Regions from separate parts of the Azospira sp. I09 genome, predicted to be linked through region 2. Evidence: riboswitches for the same ligand, from Rfam matches in the RefSeq annotation. Region 2 holds a riboswitch; each other region holds the start of a gene.
What was found. Region 2 has a riboswitch for cobalamin ahead of AZSP09_RS06665 (ribonucleoside-diphosphate reductase subunit alpha). Riboswitches for the same ligand answer to the same signal wherever they lie in the genome.
Positions count from the first base shown of each region.

Region 1: linked by a shared signal. The riboswitch ahead of AZSP09_RS17905 (TonB-dependent receptor domain-containing protein) and the one ahead of AZSP09_RS06665 (ribonucleoside-diphosphate reductase subunit alpha) in region 2 are both predicted to bind cobalamin.
Region 3: linked by a shared signal. The riboswitch ahead of AZSP09_RS20205 (acyl-CoA thioesterase) and the one ahead of AZSP09_RS06665 (ribonucleoside-diphosphate reductase subunit alpha) in region 2 are both predicted to bind cobalamin.

Region 1 covers NZ_AP021845.1:50,745-60,113, reverse strand. Annotated here, with positions in the region: gene AZSP09_RS17935 (ribonucleotide-diphosphate reductase subunit beta) at 1-645, opposite strand, end outside; gene AZSP09_RS17930 (anaerobic ribonucleoside-triphosphate reductase activating protein) at 681-1,349, opposite strand; gene nrdD (anaerobic ribonucleoside-triphosphate reductase) at 1,342-1,521, opposite strand; gene AZSP09_RS17920 (ribonucleoside triphosphate reductase) at 1,548-3,587, opposite strand; gene AZSP09_RS17915 (ribonucleoside-diphosphate reductase subunit alpha) at 3,584-6,340, opposite strand; gene AZSP09_RS17910 (acyl-CoA thioesterase) at 6,366-7,172, opposite strand; cobalamin riboswitch at 7,292-7,492, opposite strand; cobalamin riboswitch at 7,669-7,876, shown strand; gene AZSP09_RS17905 (TonB-dependent receptor domain-containing protein) at 7,985-9,369, shown strand, end outside.
Region 2 covers NZ_AP021844.1:1,426,885-1,436,253, forward strand. Annotated here, with positions in the region: gene ahbB (siroheme decarboxylase subunit beta) at 1-144, opposite strand, end outside; gene AZSP09_RS06635 (cytochrome D1 domain-containing protein) at 159-1,352, opposite strand; gene AZSP09_RS06640 (c-type cytochrome) at 1,378-1,731, opposite strand; gene AZSP09_RS06645 (hypothetical protein) at 1,976-2,653, shown strand; gene ilvN (acetolactate synthase small subunit) at 2,830-3,147, opposite strand; gene ilvB (acetolactate synthase large subunit) at 3,149-4,867, opposite strand; gene AZSP09_RS06660 (hypothetical protein) at 4,886-5,275, shown strand; cobalamin riboswitch at 5,472-5,722, shown strand; gene AZSP09_RS06665 (ribonucleoside-diphosphate reductase subunit alpha) at 5,852-8,698, shown strand; gene AZSP09_RS06670 (ribonucleotide-diphosphate reductase subunit beta) at 8,695-9,369, shown strand, end outside.
Region 3 covers NZ_AP021844.1:417,015-426,383, forward strand. Annotated here, with positions in the region: gene AZSP09_RS01950 (sirohydrochlorin chelatase) at 1-921, opposite strand, end outside; gene cobM (precorrin-4 C(11)-methyltransferase) at 931-1,734, opposite strand; gene AZSP09_RS01960 (energy-coupling factor ABC transporter ATP-binding protein) at 1,748-2,587, opposite strand; gene cbiQ (cobalt ECF transporter T component CbiQ) at 2,584-3,315, opposite strand; gene AZSP09_RS01970 (energy-coupling factor ABC transporter substrate-binding protein) at 3,309-3,680, opposite strand; gene AZSP09_RS01975 (energy-coupling factor ABC transporter permease) at 3,677-4,354, opposite strand; cobalamin riboswitch at 4,491-4,704, opposite strand; cobalamin riboswitch at 4,774-4,990, shown strand; gene AZSP09_RS20205 (acyl-CoA thioesterase) at 5,158-6,027, shown strand; gene AZSP09_RS01985 (diguanylate cyclase) at 6,284-7,678, shown strand; gene AZSP09_RS01990 (OprD family outer membrane porin) at 7,669-9,009, shown strand; gene AZSP09_RS01995 (YgjP-like metallopeptidase domain-containing protein) at 9,028-9,369, shown strand, end outside.

The DNA.
Region 1 (9,369 bases), on a different replicon from region 2:
GCGATCGGTGAGGTCGAAATCGGAGCGCAGTACCTTCTCCAGCCGGCGGTTGGCCAGCGCGATCTTGCCATGGATTTCAGGCACGACGCGGTAGCGGTTGTAGATTTCTTGCTGGTCGAGGCCGATGCTTTCGATGCAGTGCTGGTAGGTCCAGGTGTGCAGCGCTTCTTCATAGACCTGCCGGGCCTGGTAGATCTGCAGCTCGGGCGCGCTCATCTTCTCCATCACCGCCAGGCCGATGTTGCGCATGGCCAGGATGTCGGAGGTGGTCAGGTAGGCCAGCACGTTCTCGAAAACGTGGCGTTCGGCCGGGCTGAGCTTGTGGTGGTAGTCGTGCACGTCCTGCGCCATGCTGATTTCGAGCGGCGTCCAGTGGTTGCGGTTGGCCTTGAGGAAGAATTCCCAGGCCCACGGGTATTTGAAGGGTGCGAGCTGGTTGATGTCGGCCTTGCCGTTGACGATGCGTTTGTCGGCGGCGTTGATCGCCGACTGCGCGGCAGCCGGCGGCGGACTGCTGCGGTGCGCATCGGTTTTTGGCAAATTTTCACTGGGTACCTCAGTAGTGGGCTGGGCGGCAGCTGTGGCGGTGAATGCGGTGACTTGAGATGGGGTTTCCCAGTCATCGAAGAGGTATGCGGCAGTCATTGGGATATTCCGGATAAGAGTGTTGGAAAGGGGGCTCAACCGTTGCGTACGGTGACGCCGGGCAGGACGGCTGCGGCGGCGGCAAGCAAGGCGGGCGGCAACGATGCAGGCAGGCCGTCCCGGCGACACGCCTGTAGGACGAACTGCGTGATCTCATGCGCGGCCATTTGCCGGGCCATGCGATGAACGGCGTCGGCGTCGACCAAATCAGCATCGATGGTGCAGCGGATTTCATACGGCGTGCCGGCTTCCAGGAGCAGGGACAACGACCGAGCAGCAGCTTCGCCGGAGCCGCCGCCTGTGATGCGTCGGTAGTCCTCGAAGGGACCTTTGACGTCGAAACCCACCCAGTCGAGGAGTGGCAGCGCCGCCGCCAGGCGTTCCGGGTAGATGCCGGCAGTGTGCAGTCCGGTGGCGAAACCGAGGGTGCGGACCTCGCTGAGGGCCTGTACGAGGCCACGCTGCAGCAGGGGTTCTCCGCCGCTGAAGACGACACCATCAAGGAGACCGCGGCGGGTAGTCAGCCAGGCGCGGACGTCCTGCCAGCCGCGTTCTCCGCTGCCGCAGGAGTGCAGGTGCGCGTTATGGCAGTAGCCGCAACGCCACGGACAGCCTTGGCAGAAGATCACGGCGGCCAGACGGCCGGGGAAATCGATGGTGGTGAATGGCGTCAGGCCGCCCACCACCAGTTCGGCCTCAGCCATGCAGCGTGCGCTCGCCGCCGGGCTCGGCAAAATGGCAGCGTTCCTTGTGTTCGGCCTGCTTGCCGGGGTTGAACTCGGAAACGGGGCGGTGGTAGCCCATGACGCGGGTCCACACCTCGCAGCGCTGGCGTTCGTGGTCCTGCAGGGGCGAAACGGTTGTCTTGTCGGACATGGCATTCTCCTTACGTGGTGGGTGAATCAATGGGCGGTGCGCCGGGCAAGCAGTTCCTCGTCGCACTTCGGGCAGAACTCGTGCTCGCCGGCGAGATAGCCGTGCTTCGGGCAGATCGAGAAGGTCGGCGTCACCGTGATGTAGGGCAGGCGGAAGCGGGAGAGGGCTGTGCGTACCAGTTGTCGGCAAGCGGCCGGGGTAGAAATGCGCTCCCGCATATACAGGTGCAGCACGGTGCCACCTGTGTAGCGGGTCTGCAGTTCGTCCTGCCGCATCAGTGCCTCGAAGGGGTCGTCGGTGAAGCCCACCGGCAGCTGCGAGGAGTTGGTGTAGTACGGCTTCTCGGCGGTGCCGGCCTGAATAATCGCGGGCCAGCGCTTCTTGTCTTCCTTGGCAAAACGGTAGGTAGTGCCTTCGGCCGGCGTCGCTTCCAGGTTGTAGAGATTGCCAGTGGACTCCTGGTAGTCGCGCATTTTGTCGCGCAGGCGGTCGAGGAGGCGCAGGGCCAGGGCATGACCTTCGGGATGGGTGATGTCGGCCCTGCCGCCGGTGAAGTTACGCACCATTTCGTTAATGCCGTTTACACCGATGGTCGAGAAATGGTTGCGCAGGGTGCCGAGGTAACGCTTGGTGTAAGGGAAAAGCCCGGCGTCCATCAGCCCCTGGACGACCTTACGCTTGATCTCCAGGCTGTCGCGGGCCATGTCGGCGAGGCGGTCGACGCGGGCCATCAGCGCCGCCTCGTCGCCGGCATGGAGATGGCCGAGGCGGGCGCAGTTGATGGTCACCACACCGATGGAGCCGGTCTGCTCGGCGGAACCGAAGAGGCCGTTACCGCGCTTCAGCAGTTCGCGCAGGTCGAGCTGCAGGCGGCAGCACATTGAGCGCACGTGGTTCGGCTTCATGTCCGAGTTGAGGAAATTCTGGAAGTAGGGCAGGCCGTACTTGGCGGTCATCGCGAACAACCGCTCGGCGTTCTCCGACTCCCACGGGAAATCCTCGGTGATGTTGTAAGTCGGGATGGGGAAGGTGAAGGCCCGGCCCCGCCGGTCGCCAGCTGTCATCACCTCGATGTAGGCGCGGTTGATCAGGTCCATCTCAGCCTGCAGCTCGCCGTAGGCGAAGGGCATCTCTTGGCCGCCGATAACCGGCACCTGTTCGCGCAGATCCTGCGGGCAAACCCAGTCGAAGGTCAGATTGGTGAAGGGCGTCTGCGTTCCCCAACGGGATGGCACGTTGAGGTTGTAGATGAACTCCTGCATGCCTTGGCGCACCTGCTCGAAGGACAGGCCATCCTTTCTGACGAAGGGCGCCAGATAGGTGTCGAAAGAACTGAAGGCCTGCGCACCGGCCCACTCGTTCTGCAAAGTGCCGAGGAAATTCACCATCTGCCCGAGGGCGCTGGAGAAGTGTTTCGGCGGGTCGGCTTCCGGTTTGCCGGGCACGCCGTTGAAACCCTCGTACAGCACCTGGCGCAGCGACCAGCCGGCACAGTAGCCGGACAGCATGTCGAGGTCGTGGATGTGGATGTCGGCATCACGGTGGGCTTGGCCGATTTCTGGTGGATAGACGTGGGACAGCCAGTAGTTGGCGACGACCTTGCCGGAGACGTTGAGGATCAGCCCGCCCAGCGAATAGCCCTGGTTGGCGTTGGCCCGCACCCGCCAGTCGGCGCGGTCGACGTACTCGTCGATGGCAGCCGCGACATCGACCAAGGTCCGCCGATCCTCGCGCAACCGGCGGTGCTGGTCGCGGTAGGCGACGTAGGCGCGGAAGGTGGCCAGGTGATTGGCATCGACCAATGTCTGCTCGACGATGTCCTGGATCTGCTCGATAGTCGGCGCCGAGCCGCCATGGCGATGGCGCAGCACCTTGAGGACGCGAGCGGCGAGGAGCTCGGCCTCGTCGTCGTCGAACTCGCTGCTGGCGGCTCCGGCGCGCGCCAGAGCCGAGGCAATTCGCCGTGCCTCGAAAGGCACATCGGAACCGTCGCGGCGGACGACGCGGGTCGGCAAGGCCGGCGCGAGCGGACGCAGCGCGGAAGGGAGGGATTCGGTCAGGTTCATTGGCAGGCCTCGCAGTCAGGATTGTCAATGGAGCAGAACTTGGGTTCTTCTTGAACCACCGAATCATCCCGCCCACCGGCCTTCTCGGCCTGGCTGGCACCGAGCGTGCGCAGGTAGTAGGTCGTCTTCAGGCCACGGACCCAGGCGAGCTTGTACAGTTCGTCGAGTTTCTTGCCGGACGGCAGCGCCAGGTAGAGGTTGAGCGACTGGGCCTGGTCAATCCATTTTTGACGGCGGGCAGCGGCCTCGATGAGCCATTTGGGGTCGATTTCAAAAGCTGTCGCGTAGCGCGCCTTCAACTGCTCCGGTACGCGATCGATGCGGGCCAGCGAGCCATCGAAATATTTGAGGTCGGCGACCATCACTTCATCCCACAGGTCGAGCGCTTTGAGATCGCGTACCAGCGCTTCGTTGACCACGGTAAATTCGCCGGACAGGTTCGATTTGACGTAGATGTTCTGATACGTTGGCTCGATGCTGGCCGATACGCCGATGATGTTGGAAATGGTCGCTGTCGGCGCGATAGCCACGCAGTTCGAGTTGCGCATGCCGTACTGCTTGATGCGTTTGCTCAGAGCGTCCCAGTCCAGGCGGCTGTCGGTGTTCAATTCGAGGTAACCGCCGCGCTCTTTCTGCAAGAGCGCAAGGGAATCCAAGGGCAAGATGTCCTGGTCCCACAAGCTGCCGGTGAAGCTCGAGTATCTGCCGCGTTCTTTCGCCAGTTCGGTCGAGGCCCAGTAGGCCTGGTAGCAGACGGCTTCCATGCTGCGGTCAGCGAAGTCGACGGCATCCTGCGAGGCGTAGGGCAAACCTAGGGCATACAGGCAGTCGGCGAAACCCATGATGCCCAGGCCAACCGGGCGGTGGCGCAGGTTGGCGTTGCGCGCCTTGGGCGTAGCGTAGAAGTTGATGTCGACGACGTTGTCCAGCATGCGCATAGCCGTCTGGATGGTCTTCGCCAGCTTGGCCTGGTCAAGTTCGCCATCTTTCAGGTGGGCGAGCAGGTTGACCGAGCCCAGGTTGCAGACGGCCGTTTCCGAATCCGAGGTGTTCAGGGTGATTTCGGTGCACAGGTTGGAGCTATGCACGACACCGACATGCTGCTGCGGGGAGCGCAGATTGCAGGCATCCTTGAAGGTAATCCACGGGTGCCCGGTTTCGAACAGCATGGTCAGCATCTTGCGCCACAGTTGCACCGCCGGAATCTTCTTGTGTAGCTTGAGCTGGCCGGCGGTGGCCTTAGCCTCGTAGGCGACATAGGCCGCTTCGAACTCGCCTCCGAACTTGTCGTGCAGGTCCGGCACATCGACTGGCGAGAACAGGGTCCACTCGGCATTCTCATGCACCCGCTTCATGAAGAGGTCGGGAATCCAGTTGGCGGTGTTCATGTCGTGCGTGCGACGGCGTTCGTCACCAGTGTTCTTCCGGAGATCGAGGAATTCCTCGATGTCGAGGTGCCAGGTTTCCAGGTAGGCGCAGACGGCGCCCTTGCGTTTGCCGCCCTGGTTCACCGCCACCGCCGTGTCGTTCACCACTTTCAGGAAGGGAATGACGCCCTGACTCTGCCCGTTGGTGCCCTTGATGCGGCTACCCAGGGCGCGTACTGGCGTCCAGTCGTTGCCGAGGCCGCCGGCGTATTTCTGTAGCAGCGCATTTTCCTTGATCGACTGATAGATGCCTTCCAGGTCGTCGGCTACCGTGGTCAGGTAGCACGACGAGAGCTGCGAGTGCAGCGTACCGCTGTTGAACAGGGTGGGCGTCGAGCACATGAAATCGAAGCTGGAAATCAGATCGTAGAACTCGATGGCACGGGCTTCTCGATCGATTTCGTTCAAAGCCAGGCCCATGGCGACGCGCATGAAGAAGATTTGCGGTAGCTCGATGCGCTTGCCTTCGATGTGCAGAAAATAGCGGTCATACAGCGTCTGCAAGCCGAGATAGCCGAACAGCTTATCTCGTTCGGGCTTCAGGGCCGCCGCCAAGCGCTCCAAGTCATAGCTCTTCAGGCGCGGGTCGAGCAGTTCGGCGCCGATCCCTTTCTGGATGAAGGTCGGCAGGTATTCTGCATAGGTTTGCTGTAGGGCCTCGGGTGCCACTGGGTGGCCGAAGATTTCGGTGACCAGGCTGGCCAGCAGCAAGCGAGCAGTGGCGAAATCGTAGCCCGGTTCGCGTTCAATCAGCGTGCGCGCTGAGAGAATCAGCGCCTGTTGCACATCGGCCATGCTCACGCCGTCGTAGAGGTTCTTCAGGGCGTGGTCGAGAATCAGTTGCGCGGAAATCTCGCCGGAGATGCCAGCACAAGCGGCTTCGCAGATTTTGAGCAAGGCTGCGGTGTCGAGTGGGCGGCGTTCGCCATGAATCATGACGTGCAGCGTTATTCCGTGCGCCTCAGCGAGTTGTGAGGACTGCTCTGCCCGCTCGGTCGCCCGCCGTTCCCGGTAAAGCACATAGGCGCGAGCCACGTCGTGTTCGCCGGAACGCATCAGCGCCAGTTCGACCTGATCCTGGATGTCCTCGATATGCACGGAGCCGCCGTCGGGTAGGCGACGGGTGAGAGAGCGGAGCACCGTATCGGTAAGTTGGGTCACCACTTCGCGCACCCGAGACGACACTGCGCTTTGGCTGCCTTCAACTGCCAGGAAGGCCTTAGTGAGGGCGACGGTAATTTTTTCCGGGTCGAAGGGAACGACGGCGCCGTTGCGGCGAATGACTTGCAGGGCTGCAATGGAAAAATCGAATTTGTCTCGGTCCATGGTTACGTCCTTAGGAGGGGAATTGCTAGAAAGAGGTTGAAGATTCCGGGGGTAAGGGAATTGGGTGGCCATCGTCATCGACGGCAACGAAGACGAAGTCGGTGCGGGTGCATAGGCGCTGCTCACCGGCCTGCGGGCATTCGGCGGTCATGGCGGTGGAAACCGTCAGCGAGGTCCGTCCGATCGCCGTGACGCGGGCCGTGGTTTCGACGATGTCCCCGACGCGCGCTGGCGCCACAAAATCGAGCGTCTTGCTCGACGCCATCACGACGGACTGCCGTGCCCGGCGGCTAGCGGCCACAAGTGCGGCCTTGCCCAGCCAGTCCAACGCGAAACCGCCGTGCAGAATGCCGCGATGATCGGTTTGTCCTGGAAACACGATTTCGACGACGCGAACAACACGAGGATCATCATCGGACTGAAGTAGCCGCACCGGCTCGGCAACCGCATCGCCTTCCTGCCCGACCATCACGAAACGACCGGATAGGCAGGAGGTGCGTTTCCCCGTCAGCATGTCTTCGGCCACCAGTTCGGCCTCGATCTCCACAGACCGGCGTCCGGCTTTAACGATTTTTCCGTCAACCTCGGCCAAGTGCCCGACGGGCACAGGTGCGCGAAAATCTGTTTCTGAGAGTGCCGCCGTCACCACTGTTCGTCGGAGAAAGCGGCTGGCCATGACAAAGGCAAACTTGTCCATCATGGCCAGCGCAGCCCCGCCAAAAAGCGTACCGTGGTGGTTCGCCTGGCCAGGAAAAACAACGTCAACGAGCCTGAACAGGCCGGAGAGTTGGGAAACGTCGTCTGCTACAGGAAGGGGGGTTTCGCTTGCCAACTGCCATCTCCGCTGTGACGAGCGGGGATGGCATACCCTGGCCCTAGAGCCAAGACAGCAGCGACAGTTTGCGGAACACGCATGTTCAACCTCACGTCAGGGACACCCCGCCCCAATTGAAAAAAAGACATATCGGGGCAGGTCTCCTGACTCTCGGGTCATCGCGCTTCTCCAGCCTTCCCGGAAAACCCAGTGGCATCGTTTGGCGAAGCGCTCGCCGATTACAGTTGCGGGGGCAGTCCCGGGTTTCCAGCCATCGGCCGGGCACCGGGTTCCCTTTTTAATCCCTCGTAGGGGAACCTTCGATGCTTGAAAGTCTAGTTTTTGGGGAATGCTCTGTCAAGGGGTATCTACTATATCTAGTCAACAAAAATTAGATTGGCACTACATATAGTATGTTGTGAACTTTGGCTTTAAGTGACTCCAAGCATGACCACGTACTCCTTCGCTCATTAACAGGAGCAGTGGGAGTTGGCGGCGGCAGGCTGTAATAATGTATAATTGATCCGTTTCAGGTGCTGCGGCCAACGTTCGTTGGTCGCGGTTAAACGGGAAAGCGGTGCGTCTCCTTGCGAGACTAACCCGCTGCTGCCCCCGCAACGGTAAGCGAGTGCGGGCGCGCCACAATGCCACTGGGTTCATCCTGGGAAGGCGGCGCGTCAAGACTTGCGAGCCCGGAGACCGGCCTGCGACAACAAGCGAAAGTGCTACGGGGAGGTGGCACCGGCTGTTGTTGTGGCCTGTTATTTCCCCTCGCACTGTTTATTCATATACGCCGGCATGCGGGGACGCCTGTCGGAGAGGGGAAAACAATGCATACCCGCCTAAAGCCTCTGGCAGCGTTGCTGCCGCTATTGTTTGTTGGTGATCTTTACGCTCAGCAGGCACTTGATCCAGTTGTTGTCACTGCCACCCGTCAGGAAACCCGTGTTTCCGAAGTTCTGGCAAACGTAACTGTCATCGACCGCGAAGAGATTGAGCGTAATGCGGCAAGTACGGTGATTGACCTGCTGTCCCGCCAGTCCGGTATCCAGGTTGCTACCAGCGGCGGACCTGGTACCACTGCCAGTCTCTATATGCGGGGGGCCCGTCCTGACCAAACCAAGATTCTGGTCGATGGTCTGCCCATCAACTCGATCGATTTGGCTGGGTCGCCCCTACGCTACATCCCCCTTGCCAACGTCGAGCGCATCGAAATTCTGCGCGGCCCCGGCTCCACTATGTACGGAGCCGATGCTATCGGCGGCGTCATCCAGATTTTTACGCGCCAAGGCACCCCGGGTCTGAAGGCTGATGGATTTATTGGTTACGGCACTCAAAACACTTTCCAAGCCAACGCCGGTGTTTCCGGCGGCAATGAACAATGGCGTTTCCGCCTTGAAGCCAACCAGGCATCTACCGACAGTGTTTCTGCACAGAAAAATGCCACCAATCGTGATGCCGACAAGGACCCCTATCGCAACACTGGCGGGGCCGCTTCTTTGTCCTTCCTCCCCGCGCAAGGCCATGAAATTGGGTTCGTTTATCGCCAAAACGAAGGGCGTACCCATTACGACAGCGGGAATGTCCCGGCGAACGGCACCTTTGATGATTACGTCGATTTCCGAACCGAGCAATGGCAGCTATTCTCCCGCAATCGCATCACGGAAAACTGGACCAGCAAGCTCCAGTATGGTCAGACGACTGATTGGCAAAAGAACTACGCATCCTGGGCTCCTCAGGGAAGTGTCCTGAAAACGGAAAACAGTCTGCTGAGTTGGCAAAACGATATTGCACTTCCTCTTGGCAAGGCTTTGCTGGGTGCTGAGCACTTGGCTCAAAAGGCTTCCCCGAAGGACAGTTTTACTGGCGATGACTCCATTACCAACAATGCTATTTTCGCCGGCTGGAATGCCAATTACGAGCAGCACCGCTGGCAAATCAGCGGACGTAACGACGATCATTCCCAGTTTGGCAACAAGGGGACTTATGCCTTGGCCTATGGCTACCAGTTGACTCAGCAATGGAGACTGCAAGGCAGCTATGGCACCTCATTCAAGGCACCGTCGCTTTACCAGCTTTATGACCAATGGTCTGGCAATGCGAAACTGAAGCCTGAAGAGGGTAAGAACGCCGAGGCCGCAGTGGTATGGGAAACTGGAAACCAGACAGCGTCGGCAACCTATTACCACAATCGTGTCGAAAACATGATCGACTG
Region 2 (9,369 bases):
CTGCTGCCAGTGGCGGTATTGCTCCAGCACCTCCGCCTCACTCAGCCCCTGGGCCGCACCGATGGATGCAAAGGGCCGGGAGACCAGGGGAAAGTCCCGCTGGTAGTCGTTAAGCAGGGGGAAGCGGGCGGCGTTCATGGGCATGGACGGGCGATGCGTCAGAAGCCGGTGCGGGCAGCGCGGCTGGTGAAGAAGATGCCGCTCGGGCTCTCCGCCTTCAGCTCGGCCACCGGGGCCTTGGTGCGGGTGTCGAAGACGGTGACCTTGTTGTCGTCCCGGGCCGAGAGCCAGACGGCCTCGCCGCGGGGCGCGAATTCCATGTGCAGGATGGCCTTGCCCGGCTGCAGGGTATGGGTGACCTTGCCTTCCAGGGTGTCGATGACCTGGACCCAGCCGTTGTCGGGGAAGGCGAAATTCACCCAGATCTCCCGCCCGTCGGGCCGGGCCATGACGAACACCGGCTGGCTCTTCACCGGGATGCGGGCCGTCTCCTTCCAGGTCTTGGTATCCACCACCAGCACCTCGTGGCGGCCGATGGCGGGCAGGTAGGCCTTGCCCCCGGCCACGGACCAGCCCCGCAGGTGGGGCATCTTGTACACCGGCAGGGGCTGCTCGCCCTTGCCGTAGCCGGCGAGAATCTTCTGCACGCCCTGCTCCGGCTGCCAGGTGTCGAGCATGGCCAGGCCGTCCTCGCCGAAGAGGCCGGCGATGTAGTAGCGCCCGTCCGGCGTCACCAGGGCGTCGTAGGGCTGCTTGCCGGCGGAGTACTTCTGCATCTTGGGGGCCTTCGGGTTGGAGAGGTCGGCCACCCAGATTTCCCCGGCTTCGAAGAGCGAAAAGGCGAAGCGGTTGCCCGACAGGTCGGCCAGGCCCACCACCTTGGAGCGCACCCCGTTCATGTCCACGGACGGAATGTCCGCCACCAGTTCCAGGGTCTCGGCGTCGAAGGCCTTGATGCCGCCCGGCTCGTAATTCTGGGCCACCACCAGCTTGCCGTCCTGGGAAATGGCACCGCCGATGGCGTTGCCGGCCTGGACGATGCGCTTGGCAATGGAGGCGGTGAGCAGATCCACCTTGGTCAGACCGCCGTCACGGCCGAAGACGTAGGCGTAGCGCTGGTCCCGGCTGAAGACCACGGAGGCGTGGGACAGGTCACCCAGCCCGGGCACCTTGGCCAGAGCCGTTTTCGAGGTGGTATTGACCACCTGCACCTGGCCGATGGAACGCTCGATCACCACCCCCAGATCACCGGTACCGCGGGGCGCCGGGGCGCTGGCGCAACCGGCCAGGAGGGAGAGCAGGAGAACGGGCAGAAGAAAGCGACGGGAAACGACAGGCGTGGCAGGCGTCATGGCGGTCTTTCGCGGGGAACTCAAATTATTCATTGGGGAAGCCGGCCTGGAGCTGCTGCACTATCCACTGGGCCTCGGCCTCGCTCACGATGCCCTTGAAGGGCGGCATGGGCGTACCCGGCCGGCCGTGCAGGATGGTGGCCACCATGCTCTCGGCGGGCCGCTGGTGGAAAGTCTCGGCCGTCAGCGCCGGCCCCAGGCCGCCCTTGAGGGTCAGGCCGTGGCAGGAACCGCAATCCTGGCGCACCAGATGCACCAGTTCCTTGGCGCGAGGAGCGGGAACTGCCGCTTCCGTGGCACTAGCGGCAAGGGACAGCAAGGCCGCGGCCAGGCCAAGGCCGCTCAGGCAGATGCGAGGGAAAGAAATGGCGGGCTTCATGGGCATCCATCTTGCCGCCCGGCCCACCGGGACACTTTGATAAGCATCAGCTTTCGATGCAGAAAGACCGCGAGGGTTGTAGGGGGAAATACAGACAAACTACAAACAAAGTCATTTGGGGAAAAAGCCGCCCCTCGCTGTTCAACCACAAGGCAAAACCTTACACTGACAAAATGCAATACGCATACAGCTTTACAAGCTTACCTACCTGTACCCTTTTCCTGTTTAGCACTCTAACGAGGTAATGATGCGATTCAGATTTATACGATGTTCTTCAGCATTACTACTTTGCGCCGCTCTGTCAGCCTGCTCAGTAATCGATATAAAAGACAATGTTGTTGGTAACCCGGAAGCTGCATCAGATACTTACGCCAAGAATAAAAATTCGCACGGTGTAGTGCTCCTTGATGTGAATTGGGGAAGGGTATGGGGTTGCGCAAAATATGAAAATGCGCAACTCGTCACCTTCGCCTTCGATCGAATGCCACTGAAGAGGAGCAACGCTGAACCGGCCGAATTTATCGTCACAACACCTGGACGCTTATCTGCCAAGCAAGCTTTTGAAAGCTATGCCTACCAAGTTCCGCCAGGTGAATATGCGTTGAGCCATTTCAAGATCAAAGTAGCGCAATCGGCTTCCAATGTAGGTTACTTTGTTGCAGGCCAAAATGATCTTCTCAAGGATGGGAAACCTTATGCGGGAAGCTTCCGCGTAGGCGCTGGCGAAACGGTCTATATCGGGAATTTCTCTCTCGACTGTTATAAGCAACCGACACTTTGGCGCTATTACACCGAAGGCAAAAGCAACTTCAAATCGCATATAGCGCAGTACGCAAACAAATACCCATTCCTCGATTTGGGTAACGTCACCTACAGGCTGTTTGACACCCAAGTCATTGGTCGTACTTACGAACTTAAATGAGAAGGTAATACATCCTAGCGTTGAAGGCTCCATTCCAAAGTCATCCGCCAGTGGGAGCCTCTACCTCAACGTTTATGAATTTCCACTCCTTTGAGTTCCTCGACTCGAACATCGAGTCTATAGAAAAGCTCCAGCACCAGCGCCCGCCGCTTCCTGAAGCGGGCGCTTAGTTCCCTTCAGCGGAAAAACTCCTCCAGCCGTTCAAACACTGCATGATCCGCCCCATGGCGACGGACCGTGCGCACGTCTTCCAGCTTCTCCACCTGCTTCACCATCTGCTCCAGGCGCCGGTCTTCCAGGACCAGGAGCCAGATGCGGCTGATGCTGCCGTCGCCCACGGGCAGGCAGAGGATGCCTTCCACGTTGTAGGCGCGGCGGGAGAAGAGGCCCACCACGTGGGACATGACGCCGGCGTGGTTGTTCACTTCCAGTTCCAGCACGGTGCGCTGGGGGCGGGCCAGGGCGGCATTTTCGTTTTTGCTGACGGCGTTCATCTCAGCCTCCAATCATGTCGGTGTTGGCGGCGCCGGGGGGCACCATGGGGTAGACCTTCTCGTTCATGTCGATGAAGGCGTGGATGAGGCAGGGGCCGGGCCGTTGCAGGGCCTGGCGCAGGGCGGCCCGGGGATCGGCGGCGGTGTCCAGGTCCAGGGTATCGATGCCGAAGCCTTCGGCGATCTTGAGAAAGTCGGGCTGGCCGGCGAATTTGGAGGCGAAGTAGCGCTTGCCGTAGAACAGCTCCTGCTGCTGGTACACCAGGCCCAGGGCGTCGTTGTTCATGAGCACGATCTTCAGGTTGGCGCCGGCTTCGGCAATGGTGGCCAGTTCCTGGATGTTCATCAGGATGCTGCCGTCGCCGGTAAAGCAGACCACGGTGCGCTCGGGCTCGGCCAGGGCGGCACCGAGGGCGGCGGGAACGCCGAAGCCCATGGTCCCCAGGCCGCCGGAGGTTAGCCACTGGCGCGGCCGACGCAGGGGGTAGGCCTGGGCCACCCACATCTGGTGCTGGCCCACGTCGGTGGCAATGGCGGCGGAATCGTCCAGGCAGTCGGCCACGGCCTGGATCAGGCCGTAGTGGCTGCGGGGGTCTTCCAGGTTGGGCCGCTGCAGGCGAAAGCGGGAGCGCAGGTCGCCCATGTGGGTGAGCCAGCGCTTGCGCAGGTGGGCCTCCACCAGGGGCGAAAGTTTTTCCAGCACCTCGCCCACGTCGCCAGCGATGCCCACGTGGGCGTTCTTGATCTTGTCCAGTTCGGAGGGGTCGATGTCGATGTGGATGATCTGGGCCTTGGGGCAGAAGGCGGCCACCTTGCCCGTGGCCCGGTCGTCGAAGCGGGCGCCGACGGCGATGAGCAGGTCGCACTCTTCCAGCAGCAGGTTGGTGTAACGGGCGCCGTGCATGCCCAGCATGTGGATGGAGAGGGGATGGTCCACCGGCATGGCGCCCAGGGCCATGAGGGTCATGGTGGTAGGCAGCGATGCCTTCTCTGCCAGGGCCACGGCGGCCTCGGCGGCGCCGGAATGGACGACGCCGCCGCCCAGATAAAGGATGGGCCGCTCGGCGGCGTTGATCATGGCGGCGGCCTTCTCGATGGCCGCCATGTCCGGCGCCGGCTGGGCCTGACGCCCGCCGGGGGCAGGCCACTGGCTGACCTCGATGGCCTGGGCCTGGACGTCCTTGGGAATATCCACCAGCACCGGGCCGGGGCGGCCGGAGGCGGCCAGGGTGAAGGCCCGGGGAATCACCTCCAGCAACTCCTCGGCGGAGTTCACCAGGAAGTTGTGCTTGGTGATGGGAATGGTGAGGCCGTAGGTGTCCACCTCCTGGAAGGCGTCGGTGCCGATCATGCTGCGGGGCACCTGGCCGGTGATGGCCACCAGGGGAATGGAATCCAGCTTGGCGTCGGCGATGGCGGTCAGCAGGTTGGTGGCGCCGGGGCCGGAGGAAGCGAGGCAGACGGCGGGCTGGCCGCTGGCCCGGGCCATGCCCTGGGCGATGAAGCCGGCGCCCTGCTCATGGCGGGCCAGCACGTGGCGGATTTTTTCCGAGGCCGAGAGGGCGTCGTAGAAGGGCAGGATGGCGCCGCCGGGAATGCCGGAGACGGTGGTGACGCCCTGGCGTTCCAGCAGGCGGACGACGATCTGGGCGCCGGTAAGGGTTTCCGACGCCGGGGCGGCATCCGTCTGGCGGGCGGCTTGGGGGGCTGGGGCATTCATGGCAGGGCTTCTCCTTGCGTGATCCGGTTTGGCTTGCCGGTCGGAGGGCCCAAAAACAAAACCCCCGCCGGGCTGTCGCGCCGGCGGGGGTTTTGTGGAATTCGGTTGGTTTCTTTACCGGACTTCGCTCATCCCAGCGGCGCACGCGCGTACTACTACGACTACGCGTACTACAGCGCCTACTACGCCAATGACGGACGCGCCCGCGCCGGCCCGGGAGGGCAGCGTGTTGCAGCGGTCGAAGTCGGCGAAGTTGTGCATGGGGCTGATAAAGGATTCGCGGTTGAAGGCGGAAAAAAATCTGCCGGTAAAAAATTTTTTTGCCACTGCTCCGGCAAAAACGATCCGACGATTATGCAGAAATTCCGGTGGGGCATGCAACAGGAAATTCACAGTTTCTGTGGATAAGTCTGTGGGCCGTTCCGGGACAGTCGGCGAAAAGCCACAGTATTACTGGGGATTAAACACTCTGCCCGTTTTCTGGGCAAAATGCTCCCGGCTGTGGAAAAGACCCTGTCGCCAAATACACTATATGTAGTTGTCTATTACTCTCGTACTACTACCTGTAGTGTCCAACCCCTTGCCCTCCGCTTGAGGGCTGGGGTAAAGTCTCCTCCGCGACGGTTCCCCGATTTTGGGACAAATGGGAATCCGGTGCGGCGATCAAGGAAGTCGGGATCAGACGGATTCCCCGCGAATCCGCAGCGAACTTTCCGCCCATGCCGGAGCTGCCCCCGCAACTGTAAACGGCGAGTTCGATGTCCACGCGTGCCACTGGGAGGCAGTTCCACCGGGAAGGCGGGCATCGGGCCAGGACCCGTGAGCCAGGAAACCTGCCGTCGCCAATTTTTCAGTCTGACCAGGGGCGGGGTGCCCCCCGGTGGATCGGGATTGTCCGCTGTCGGCCGCCATGGGCGTCCCCGCCGGCGCCTCGGCAATCCCGCCGCCCTGGGCCCCCGTTCCGTTGATAACGGGAGTTCCACGATGCAAACCGGCCTCTTCGCCACCCACCAAGCGTCATCCCACCTGCCCTCCGACAATCTGGACGACAGTCTGCCCAACGCCGCCGATCTGGCCGGCCGGGCCCAGTCCTTCGAGGTCATCCGCCGCAACGGTTCGGTGGTGCCCTTCAATGCGGAGAAAATCTCCGTCGCCATGAACAAGGCCTTCCTGGCCGTGCACGGCAGCCAGGGCGCCGCTTCGGCCCGCCTGCGGGATCTGGTCTCCCGCCTCACCGCCATCGTGGTCCAGGCCCTCACCCGGCGCCTGCCCGGCGGCGGCACGGTGCATATCGAAGACATCCAGGACCAGGTGGAGCTGGCCCTGATGCGCTCCGGCGAGCACGACGTGGCCCGGGCCTACGTGCTGTACCGGGAAAAGCGGGCCGCCGAACGGGCCGCCCAGGCGGCGGCCGCCCCCGCTGCCGCAGGCCCCCTGCTGCACGTGGTGGACGGCGACCGCCGCTTCCCCCTGGACCGGGCCGCCCTGCTGCAGCAATGCCGGGAAGCCTGCCAGGGCCTGGCCGATGTGGCTGCCGAAACGGTGCTGGAGCAGGCCCTGCACAACCTCTACGACGGCGTGCCCCTGGCCGCCGTGCGCCAGTCCCTGGTGCTGGCCGCCCGCACCCTGATCGAGCGGGAACCGGGCTACAGCAAGGTGGCCGCCCGCCTGCTGCTGAGCAGCGTGCGCGTCGAAGTGCTGGGCGAGGAAGCCAGCCAGGAGGCCATGGCCGCCCGCTACGCCGAAGCCTTCCCCGGCCTCATCCGCACCGGCGTGGACGCCGAGCTGCTGGATGCCCGCCTCAAGGACTATGACCTGGAACGCCTGGCCGCCGCCCTCAAGGCCGAGCGGGACCTGCAGTTCGACTACCTGGGCCTGCAGACCCTCTACGACCGCTACTTCCTGCACGTGGACGAGCGCCGCATCGAGCTGCCCCAGACCTTCTTCATGCGCGTGGCCATGGGCCTGGCCCTCAACGAGATCGACCGGGAAGCCCGGGCCATCGAGTTCTACAACCTGCTCTCCTCCTTCGACTTCATGAGCAGCACGCCGACCCTGTTCAACAGCGGCACCCGGCATTCCCAGCTCTCCTCCTGCTACCTCACCACCGTCTCCGACGACCTGGAAGGCATTTACCAGTCCATCAAGGAAAACGCCCTGCTGCAGAAGTACGCCGGCGGCCTGGGCAACGACTGGACCCCGGTGCGCTCCCTGGGGGCCCGCATCAAGGGCACCAACGGCAAGAGCCAGGGCGTCATCCCCTTCCTCAAGGTGGTGAATGACACGGCCGTGGCCGTAAACCAGGGCGGCAAGCGCAAGGGCGCCGTCTGCGCCTATCTGGAATCCTGGCATCTGGACATCGAGGAATTCCTCGAGCTGCGCAAGAACACCGGCGACGAGCGCCGCCGCACCCACGACATGAACACCGCCAACTGGATTCCCGACCTGTTCATGCAGCGGGTCATCAACGGCGGCGAGTGGACCCTCTTCTCCCCCAGCGACGTGCCCGACCTGCACGACAAGTTCGGCAAGGAATTCGAAGTCGCCTACAACGCCTACGAGGCCAAGGCCGACCGGGGCGAGATCCGTCTGTTCAAGCGCATTCCCGCCGTGCAGCTGTGGCGCAAGATGCTGACCATGCTGTTCGAGACCGGCCACCCCTGGATCACCTTCAAGGATGCCTGCAACCTGCGCTCGCCCCAGCAGCACGTGGGCGTGGTGCATAGCTCCAACCTGTGCACCGAGATCACCCTCAACACCTCCGATTCCGAGACCGCCGTGTGCAACCTGGGCTCGGTGAACCTGCCGGCCCACCTGATCCTGGTGGACGGCCAGCTGGTGCTGGACCAGGCCAAGCTGCAACGCACCATCCGCACCGCCATGCGCCTCCTGGACAACGTGGTGGACATCAACTTCTACGCCACCCCCAAGGCGCGCAACGCCAACGTGCGTCATCGCCCGGTGGGCCTGGGCATCATGGGCTTCTCCGACTGCCTGCACCGCCTGGGCCTGCCCTACGCCTCCGAGGCCGCCGTGGAATTCGCCGACCGCTCCATGGAAGCCGTCTGCTACCACGCCTACTGGGCCTCCACCGACCTGGCCGAGGAACGGGGCCGCTACTCCAGCTTCAAGGGCAGCCTGTGGGACAAGGGCATCCTGCCCATCGACTCCCTGCAGCTGCTGGAAGACGCCCGCGGCGGCTATGTGGAAGTGGACCGCAGCACCACCCTGGACTGGGACGCCCTGCGCGAGCGCATCGCCCAGGTCGGCATGCGCAACTCCAACTGCGTCGCCATTGCGCCCACGGCCACCATCTCCAACATCATCGGCGTCTCCGCCGCCATCGAGCCTGAGTACCAGAACCTCTACGTCAAATCCAACCTCTCCGGCGAATTCACGGTGGTGAACGAATCCCTGGTGCGGGACCTGAAGGCCCTCAACCTGTGGGACGAGGTGATGATCTCCGACCTCAAGTATTTCGACGGCTCCCTCGGCCCCATCGACCGCATCCCGGACGAGCTGAAGGCCCGCTACGCCACCGCCTTCGAGATCGACCCCACCTGGCTGATCCGGGCCGCCGCCCGTCGCCAGAAGTGGATCGACCAGGCCCAGTCCCTCAACCTCTACGTGGCCGCACCCTCCGGCAAGAAGCTGGACGAGATCTACAAGCTGGCCTGGACCCAGGGCCTGAAGACCACCTACTACCTGCGCACCCTGGGCGCCACCGCCATGGAAAAGACCAGTTCCCCGGTGGACCGGGCCGCCGCCCCCGCCGCGCCCGAGCCCAAGTTCTGCTCCATCGACAACCCGGATTGCGAGGCCTGCCAATGAGCCAACTGCGTTTCGACGACTGGGACGACGCACCCGCCGCCGTCCAGCCCGCCCCGGCTGCAACGCCCGCCCGGCAAGCATCTCCAGCCCCCCTGCCCGCCCAGGCAGGAACGGCGGCGCCCCTGGCCGGCACTACCCCGGCAGCCGCGCCCCGCCTGCCTGCCGGCGGCATCTCTCTGGCCCCCATCAACCCGGAAGACAAGCGGGTGGTGAACGGCAAGGCCGACATCAACCAGCTGGCGCCCTTCAAGTACCCCTGGGCCTGGGAGTTCTTCCTCAACGCCAACCGCAACCACTGGACGCCCCTGGAAATCTCCATGGCCCAGGACGTGCACGACTACAACCACAAGCTGACGCCGGCCGAGCGCCACGTCTTCGAGAACGTGCTGTCCTACCTCACCACCTCCGACATCCTGGCCATGCGCAACATCGGCCTGGCGGTGATGGAGAAGATGAGCGCGCCGGAGCTGCAGATCTACCAGGCCCGCCAGGTCTATGAAGAGGCCCTGCACACCTGGACCTACCAGCACTGCATCGAAAGCCTGGGCCTGGACCAGAAGGAAATCTACAACCGCTACCGGGTGGTGCCGGAAATCCACGGCAAGATCGCCCTGGCCAACCGCCGCCTGGAGCGGGTGATGCGTTCCGACTTCGACCTGACGGACCGGGAC
Region 3 (9,369 bases), 1.0 Mb from region 2:
ATCATGTTTGCCCCCATGTTGGTGGCCGCAGCCGCCGTGGGCGTGGCCATGCTCATGTCCGTGGTCGTGGGTGGCGGTGTGGCTGTGGTCGTGCAGGTGCTCGTCCTCGGCGGCCAGGCGGTACTTGCAGCCGTCGCATTCGAGCAGGCTGCCTTCGGGCAGTTCATCGCCGCCCACCTTGGCGTCCAGCAGGTCGAAGATGCCCTTGTCGAAGCCGAAGTGGGTGCCCAGGGCGAAGGCCACCTGGGGATACTGGCGCTGCAGGCGCTCGGCCTGAGCCTTGATGCGCTCCATGAGTACGCCGGTGAAGAGATAGACCGGAACGATGGCCACCTGGGTCATGCCCAGCTTGACCTGGCGCTGCACCGCCGTTTCCAGCCGGGGCCAGGTGACGCCGGTGAAGGCGATGTCCACCAGCTCGTGGTCGTTGTCCTCGAAGATCCAGCGGGCCATCTTGGCCAGCTCGCCGTTGGCGCCGGCGTCCGACGAACCGCGACCCAGCAGGATGACGCCGGTGGTGCAGGGGTCGGGCATGTCCAGCTGCTTCATCAGCCGGTCCAGCTGGCCCTGCAGCACCTCGAAAATCTCCCGGCCCATGCCCAGGTGGCGCACCACCTGGAAGTCCACGCCCGGGTGGCGGGCTCGTGCCTCTTCCACGGCGTGGGGCAGCTCCATTTTCACGTGGCCGGCGGCGTTGAGGATGAAGGGGATCACCACCACCTTCTTCGCATTGCCGGCGGCCCGGTTCAGGCCCTCATCCAGCAACACCTCGGCGTGCTCGATGAAGCACACCTCGATGCGCCAGCCGGGGTGGCGTTCCCGCCACTGGGCGGCGAAATGGAGGATTTCCTTGTTGCCGTCCCGGTTGCGGGAACCGTGGCCGACCAGGAGCAGGGTGGTGTCTTGGGCACTGAAGGTCATGGGCATTTCTCAGGAGGCCTCGCCCACGCTGGCCTTGCGGAAGCGGTGGGTGAAGCTGGGGTCGTAGAGCTTGGAGCGGGCGATGTCCTCCCAGTCCCGGGCGCCGAGGGCCGGGCTGGCGATGATCATGGCCTGGGCGGCGATCTTTTCCGCCTGGCACTTTTTCTTGATGTCCGCGATGGTGCCGCGCACGATCTTCTCCTCCCCGGGCCAGGAGGCCTTCTGCACCACCAGGATGGGTGCATCCTCGGGCCAGCCGGCGGCCAGCAGGGCGCGCTGCACCTCGTGCAGCAGGGTGATGGAAAGGAAGATGCAGAGGGTGGAACGGTGGGCCGCCAGGGCCTCCAGTTCCTCCCCCGGGGGCATGGGGGTGCGGCCGGCGACCCGGGTGAGGATCACCGTCTGGGTCACTTCCGGCAGGGTCAGGGTCTCGCCCGCCGCGGCGGCTGAGGCCAGGGCCGAGGAGACGCCTGGCACCACGGCCCAGGGCACGCCCACCTCGTCCAGGGGCCGGGTCATTTCCACCAGGGCGCCGTAGAGGCCCGGGTCGCCGGTCTGCAGTCGCACCACGGTCTGGTGGCGGCGGCTGGCCTGGAGCAGCCAGTAGGTCATTTCCTCCAGGGTCATGTCCTTGGAGTCCCGGATCTCGCAGCCCGGCGGGGCGTAGAGGGTGGCAGCCTGGTCCACCAGGGAGCCGGCGAAGAGGATGGCGCCGGCCTGTTCCAGCAGGCGGCGGCCTTTGACGGTGATGAGGTCCGGGTCGCCGGGGCCGGCGCCGACGAACCAGATCTTGCCGAGGGTGGCTGGGGTCATGGCATGTTCCTTCTCAGCAGTCTTCTTGTTGCAGCTGGGCCAGGAGGGCGCTGCAGCTGTGGATGGGGGTGTCGCCGCGGAGCAGGCCGCGCTGCCGCAGCTGCCGTTCCAGGCCGATCACCGAGGGCAGGCGCAGGCCGATGGCGGCCAGCTCGGCCTCGTGCCCGGCCAGGGCCGGGGCGTCGAAGCTGGCGCAGCAGCGGCCGGCGGCCATGAGGTGGATGCGGTCGGCCCAGCGGTAGGCGAAGTGGATGTCGTGGGTGGCCAGGAGGATGGTCATGCCCCGGCGGTGCAGGCCGTCCAGCACCGCCAGCAGTTCCTCCTGCATGGCCTGGTCGAGGCCGGCCATGGGTTCGTCCAGCACCAGGAGCTCCGGCTCCATGGCCAGGACGCCGGCGATGCAGACCCGCTTCTTCTGGCCGAAGCTCAGGTTCTGCACCGGCTTGTGGGCCAGGTCGTCCATGCCCACGGCCTGCAGGGCGGCTTCCACCCGGGCGGCGACGGTGGCATCACTCAGGCCCAGGTTGAGGGGGCCGAAGGAGACGTCCTCCCGCACGCTGGCGGAGAAAAGCTGCCGGTCCGGATTCTGGAAGACCAGGCCCACCTTGCTGCGCAGGGCGCGCAGGCCGGTCCGGCCGTAGTCCACCGGCGCGCCGGCGTAGTGCACCCGGCCGGCGGCGGGGCGCAGCAGGCCGTTGCAGTGCTGGAAGAGGGTGGTCTTGCCCGAGCCGTTGGCGCCGATGAGGGCGTTGCGGCTGCCCCGGGAAACGCCCAGGGAACAGCCGGCCAGGCCCGCGCTGCCGTCCGGGTAGCGGTAGTGCACGTCCTCCAGCTGCAGCAGGGGCACGCTCACCGGCCGCTCCAGGCGAGCAGCACCAGGGCCAGGGCGGCCACGCCGGCCAGGCCGGCATCGCGCCGGGCGTGGGGGTGGCGGCTGCCGAGGAAGCGCAGGGGACCGTCGTTGTTGCGGGCCAGGGCCGCCAGGTGCAGGGCGTGGGAACGCTGCCACACCTGCAGGGTGAGGTGGGCGGCCATCTGCCCCAGGCTGCGCAGCAGGCGGCTGCGGTCCAGGTGGCCGAGGCGGGCGGCCTGGGCGGCGCGCATGTCCTGCAGGGCGGCGGCGAAGACGAACAGGGTGCGGTAGCACAGCACCATGATGTCCAGCAGCACCTCGGGGGTGCGCAGGCGGCACAGCAGGGCGATGAGGTCGCTCAGGGGCGTGGTCAGCACCAGGAACAGCAGGGCCGCCAGGGCGCCCAGGGAGCGGGTCGCCACCACGGCGGCCTGGTGGGTGCCGGCGGCGGTGGCCTGCAGGCCGCCCCCATCCACGGAGATGGCCAGGGAGAGGGCGCTGATGGCGAGGAAGAAGAGGGCCGGGGCCGCCACCCGCAGATAGAGCAGGGGCGATACCCGGGCGCCGCCGATGGTCACGGCCGCCAGCAGGGCGGCCACGCCGAGCCCGGCGGCCGGGGTGGCGGCGGCGACGAAGGCGGCCGTCACCCCGCCCAGGGCGAAGAGGCCCTTGGCCTGGGGCGCCACGCCGCGCCAGCGGTTGGCGTAGGCCGACTGCTCGATCAGCACGCCGGCCCTTCCTGGTCCTTGTCTTCGCACCGGGCTGCCGCTTCACCGCGTCGTTGTTCCCGGCGCAGCTTTTCCCGGGTGCGGGCGCAGCCCAGGTAATAGCCGATGAAGCCGGCGCCGAGGGCCGCCTGCAGGGCGAAGAGAAGGGAGGCGATCTCGCCGCTGGCCGGCTCCAGCAGGGGCTGGAACCAGGGCTGGTAGTCCGGGGCGATGCGGGTGATGAGGGCCTGGGCCTCGCCGTCGGCGCCGCCGAAGATTTCCGCCGGCTGGCCGTCCGGCCCCAGGGGCCGTTCCACCAGCCACAGGGGCAGGGCCGCCAGCAGCACCACGGCGATGAGCAGCAGCAGGTTCTGGTGGCGCTTCATGCCCGCACCTCCGGCGCCGGGGCCACGCCCAGGTCCTGCAGTTCCTGCGGGTTGAAGCGGGCCAGGGCGTTGCAGATGACCACGGTGAGCAGGCCCTCGCTGATGGCCAGGGGAATCTGGGTGAGGGCGAAGATGCCGGCGAACTTGAGGAAGGAGGCGCCAAAGCCGCCCACCGGATCGGGGAAGGCCCAGGCCAGTTGCACCGAGGTGGTGACGTAGGTGAGCAGGTCCGCCAGGCTGGCGGCGAGGAACACGCTCACCGCCAGGGATGCCTTGAGGCGGCGGGCCAGGGCGAAGATGCCGTAGGCGGCGAAGGGTCCCACCACGGCCATGGAGAAGATGTTTGCGCCCAGGGTGGTGAGGCCGCCGTGGGCCAGCAGCAGGGCCTGGAACAGCAGCACCACGGCGCCGATGGGGGCCATGGCGGCAGGACCGAAGAGCACGGCGCCCAGGCCGGTGCCGGTGGGGTGGGAACAGCTGCCGGTGACCGAGGGCAGCTTCAGGGCCGAGAGGACGAAGGTGAAGGCGGCGGCCACTCCCAGCAGCATGCGCTGCTCGGGATTTTCGCGGATGCGGCGGTTCACGGAACGGATGCCCCAGGCGACGAAGGGGGCGGCGGCGACGCTCCAGCCCACGGCGTGTTCGATGGGCAGGAAGCCTTCCATGATGTGCATGAGTCTCTCCCTCGGCGAGCATGACGGTGGCGCACCAGGCGGGGGAGTTGTGGCAGGTCGGATAAAGGGCCGCGGCGGATGGAACAGCGAGGAGGCGGCAAATCACCAGAACCGTTCCCGTCACCCCGGGGAATGGTGCAACTTGTGATGTCAGGCCGGTCTTCTGGCTTGCCTTCATCCTTCCCTGCCGGCCTTCCCGTGATGAACCACAGTGGCGTGAGGCAGCGTCGTCTGGCTTACAGCAGCGGGGGCTGCGCCGGACTGTCCTGGGTGGTCCCTGGAGTCACCGGCTTCCCGTTTCACCGTCCCCGCAGAGCGCGAGGCACGGCACCTGAATCGGGGCGGATGATAGCCCACTCCCCCCGGGCTGGGCAATCCGCCGCGCCAGGCGCGGCGTTTGGCGAATCGGTCGGGGCGGGTTAGACTGGCCCCGCTTCGGTTCCCCCCTCCAGGGGATGAAAAGGGAATCCGGTGCGAGACAGGGCGGCGACGCCCCGACTCCAGTCCGGAACTGCCCCCGCAACTGTAGGCGGCGAGCGTTGCGCTCCACTCTTTGCCACTGGCGATACTGCCGGGAAGGCTGGCGCAACGTGACGACCCGCAAGTCAGGAGACCTGCCGCGGCATTACTTCATATCAATCCTAGTTGGGGCGGGGTGTCCCCTGAGGAAGGTAAATGCGCGCATTCCCTGACTGTCATCGTTGTCCGCTCTCGGCTGCCTGCCGCTCCGAGCCGCTTTGCCGCGGCCCGGGGTGTTCGCCCTTCTCCGATGCTCCCGCTCCGCTTCATCCAAGGAGTTGCGCATGCGCATGGAAGCAATGGAAATCGGCGCCGTCGTGGGGACGGCCGCCCAGCCCGTAGAAGCCAATCCCGCCCCCACTTCGTCCACTTCGCCGCGGCAGCAGCAGGCCACCCTCATGGTGGACGTGGTCTTCCCCGAACAGGTGAACCATCACGGCACCCTCTTCGGCGGTTCCGCCATGGCCATGATGGACAAGCTGGCCTTCCTGGTGGCCACCCGGGAGACCCGCCGGCCCATGGTCACCGCCAGCAGCGGCCGCATCGACTTCCGCAAGCCCATTCCCCAGGGGCGCCTGGTGGAACTGTCCGGCCGGGTGGTGCAGCGGGGCCGGCGCTCGGTGCAGGTGGAGGTGGCCCTGGCGGCGGAGGACCTGGCCACCGGGCTGCGGGAGACCAGCGCCACCGCCCACTTCACCCTGGTGGCGGTGGACGGTCCAGGGGCGCCGCTGCAGGAGGACGACGAGAGCTTCGCCCAGCTGCCCGGCATCGGCCCGGTGACGGCCATGGTGGAGATGGTCTTTCCCGGCCACACCAACCACCACGGCAGCCTCTTCGGCGGCCAGGCCCTGGCCTGGCTGGGTAAGGCGGCCATGGTGGCGGCCAGCCGCCAGGCCCGCATGCCTGTGGTGATGGCCGCTTCCGAGCGCATCGACTTCCACGCGCCGGTGCTGGAAGGGGAGATCGCCGACCTGGCGGCCCGGGTGGTGGCCATCGGCAACAGTTCCATGACGGTGGAAGTGCTGCTGCACGCAGAGGCCCTGCTCACCGGCCAGCGCCGCCTGTGCACCCGGGGCCGCTTCATCATGGTGGCGGTGGGCTACGACGGCCGCCCGGTGCCCGTGCCCCAGCCCCTGGGGCGGCGTCTGGCTTAGGCTCCGGCCTTCGCCCGCCCCGGCCGGGGCGGGCGTTCCCGGTTTCCGGCGCGGAACGGCAGGCGGCAGGCTGCCCGGCCGGGCAGCGGCCCCCACCGCGGTGTGACATAGTCGAGCCAATTCAGCGGTGGCGGGCCGTTATACTGCCGACAGAAAAAGATGGGCCGGAGCCCGTGCCGTGATCGGCATGGCGCCTTCCGCAACCCAGGCTGCCCGGGCATCGGCAGCGACGATCCCTCCAACCTGCCTAGTCCCCATGTCCCTCAAGACAGCCTTGGCCCTGTGCGCCGCCTGCCTTTCCCTGAGTCCGCTGCCCGGCGTCGCCTCCGAGCCGGCGCCCATTGTCTTCACCGCTGCCGAGCAGGCCTACCTGGACAGGGTGCGGTCGGTGAAGATGTGCGTCGATCCGGACTGGGAGCCCTTCGAGCGCATCAACGAGCAGGGGCGGCACGAGGGCATCGGCGCCGACCTGGTGCAGCTGGTGGCCCAGCGGGTAGGTCTGCGCATCGAGCTGCTGCCGGTGCGGACCTGGGACGAAAGCCTGGCCGCCGCCAAGGCCGGGCGCTGCCAGCTCATGAGCTTCCTCAACCAGAGTCCGGAACGGGACCGCTGGCTGAATTTCACCTCACCCATCTTCACCGACCCCAACATCATCGTCACCCGGGAGGAGCACGCCTTCGTCGGCGACCTCCTCGGCCTCAGCGGCGAGAGCGTGGCCCTGCCCCGGGGCACCATGGTGGAGGAGCGCATCCGCAAGGACTTCCCCAACCTGCGGGTGATCCTCACCGGCAGCGAGCCGGAGGCCGTCTCCCTGGTTTCCGAGCGCAAGGCCGACCTGACGGTGCGCTCCCTCATCGTCGCCGCCTACGCCATCCGCAAGGAAGGCCTGTTCAACCTCAAGATCGCCGGCCAGATTCCCGCCTACACCAACCAGCTGCGCATCGGCGTGGTCAAGGACGAACCCCTGCTGCGGGACATCCTGGACAAGGGCGTGCGTACCGTGACGCCCCAGGAGCGGGAGGCCATCGCCAACCGGCACGTGGCCATCAAGGTGGAGCAGCACACCGACTACAGCCTGCTGTGGAAGAGCCTGGCCGTGGCCGCCTTTGTCCTGGCCGTGGTCATCTACTCCAACCGCAAGCTGAGCGCCCTCAACCGGGAGCTGGAGCGACTTTCCGTCACCGACAAGCTGACCGGCCTGTTCAACCGCATGAAGCTGGACGAGGTGCTGGAAAGCGAAATCCAGCGCTCCCAGCGTTTCGGCCAGCCCTTCAGCCTGATCCTGCTGGACCTGGACCACTTCAAGCTGGTGAACGACTGCCACGGCCACCAGGCGGGGGACCAGGTGCTGCTGGAAGTGGCCCGGCTGCTGCAGCGCCACACCCGGGAGACGGATCTGGCAGGCCGCTGGGGCGGCGAGGAATTCATGGTGGTCTGCCCCCACACGGACGAGGCGGGGGCCCGGGTGCTGGCCGAGGACCTGCGCCGGGTGTTCGAGCTCAACGAGTTTCCGGTGGTGCGGCAGAAGACCGCCAGCTTCGGGGTCGCCACCTACCGCCCCGACGACCAGGCCAAGGACATCGTGGCCCGGGCCGATGCCGCCCTTTACCGGGCCAAGGACCTGGGCCGCAACCGGGTGGAATGGCAATAGGCGCGGGCGTCGGGCGCTGCCTTCGCCTGCTGGGCCTGGCCTGCCTCCTGGGCACCTCGGTCCAGAGCCGGGCCGGGGACGATGGGGCGGAGGCCCTGGCGGGCACCACCTTCTTCGGCTACGGCAAGGCCATGTACGTCTTCGACGACAAGAAGGGCGGCCGGCCGAACCAGAACACCGCCGGCTTCGGCGGCAAGCTGGGCCTGGAGAGCGGCGACTACCGGGGCTGGCGCCTGCGGGCCGCCTGGTACACCACCCAGGACCTGGGTCTGGCCCGGGACAATCCGCGCCAGACCGACGCCTACATGTTCGGCCTGGACAAGCGCCCCTATTCCCTGTGGGGCGAGGCCCAGCTCATCTACAGCCGGGGCCGCAGCCGCCTGACCCTGGGGCGCCAGGAAATCCAGTCGCCCCTCATCAACAGCTACGAATACCGCATCATCCCCAACCTGTTCGACGCCTACGTGCTGAGCAGCCGGGAGCTGCCCGGCACCACCCTGACCCTGGGCTACGTCGGCCAGATGTCGGGTCTGGACGGCCTGGTGAGCTTTTCCGATTTCCGCAGCATGTCCCAGCAGACCTACACCTCCCTGCTGGTGGACGGCCAGGGCCGGCCGGATGCGCGCAACGGCGAGACCCTGGACCCCTCCACCGTGGTCGGCCACCGGGGCGTGTGGATGACGGGGGTGGCCTACGAGGCGGAGCACAAGCTGCAGCTGTGGCACTACTACGGCCGCGACACCCTGCAGACCGTCTATGCCGACGGCCGCTTCAAGCAGCCCCTGGGCCGGAGCTTTACCGCCCTCATCGACGGCCAGGCCTACCGGGTGTCGGAGGTGGGGGCCTTCCGCGACTATCTGGCCCGTCACGGCCTCAACGCCAGCTACGGCCTGGCGGGCCTCAAGGGCACCCTGGCCCATGCCCCCAGCGGCCTCAGCCTGGCCCTGATGGCCAACCGCTTCGGCGGCGACCAGCGCACCGTGACGGCCTACGGCAACTGGGGCGGCTATCCGGAATTCGTGCTGATGCCCTATCTCTACGCCGAGAACGACGCCATGTCGGCCATCGCCCGCAGCCGCCTGCGCAAGGCCACCCTGCTGCTGGACCTGGGCCCCTACGGCCTGCCGGAGCACAGCCTGCTGCTGGGCCACGCCCGCATGGACATCGACGAGGCCATCCTGCCCGGCGCCGACATCATCGCCAACAGCCTCATCTACCGGGCCCGGCTGACGCCCCGGGTCTCGGCCCGGCTGCACCTGGAAGCGCGCAGCTCGGCCCATTCCCGCTACGACAACCACTTCCTCACCCTGGGCTTGCGCTACGACTTCTAGCGGCCCTCAATTTTCACCATGACCAACAAGCGACCCTTGGATTACCTGGCCGGCTATCCGGCCGAGCTGACGGCCCGGGTGCAGCACCTGATCGGCCAGGGCCGGCTGGCGCCCTGGCTGCTGGAACGCTATCCCCGGGCCCATGAGGTGCGCACCGACCGGGCGTTGTACGACTACGTGCTGGATTTGAAGGGGCGCCATCTGCGCAATGCGGACACGCCGAGCAAGGTGGCCTTCGACAGCAAGCTGCACGACCTGCGCAACGCCCTCGGCACCCACACCACGGTGGCCCGGGTCCAGGGCGGCAAGTTGAAGACCAAGCGGGAGATCCGGGTCTCGGCCCTGTTCCGGGAGATGCCG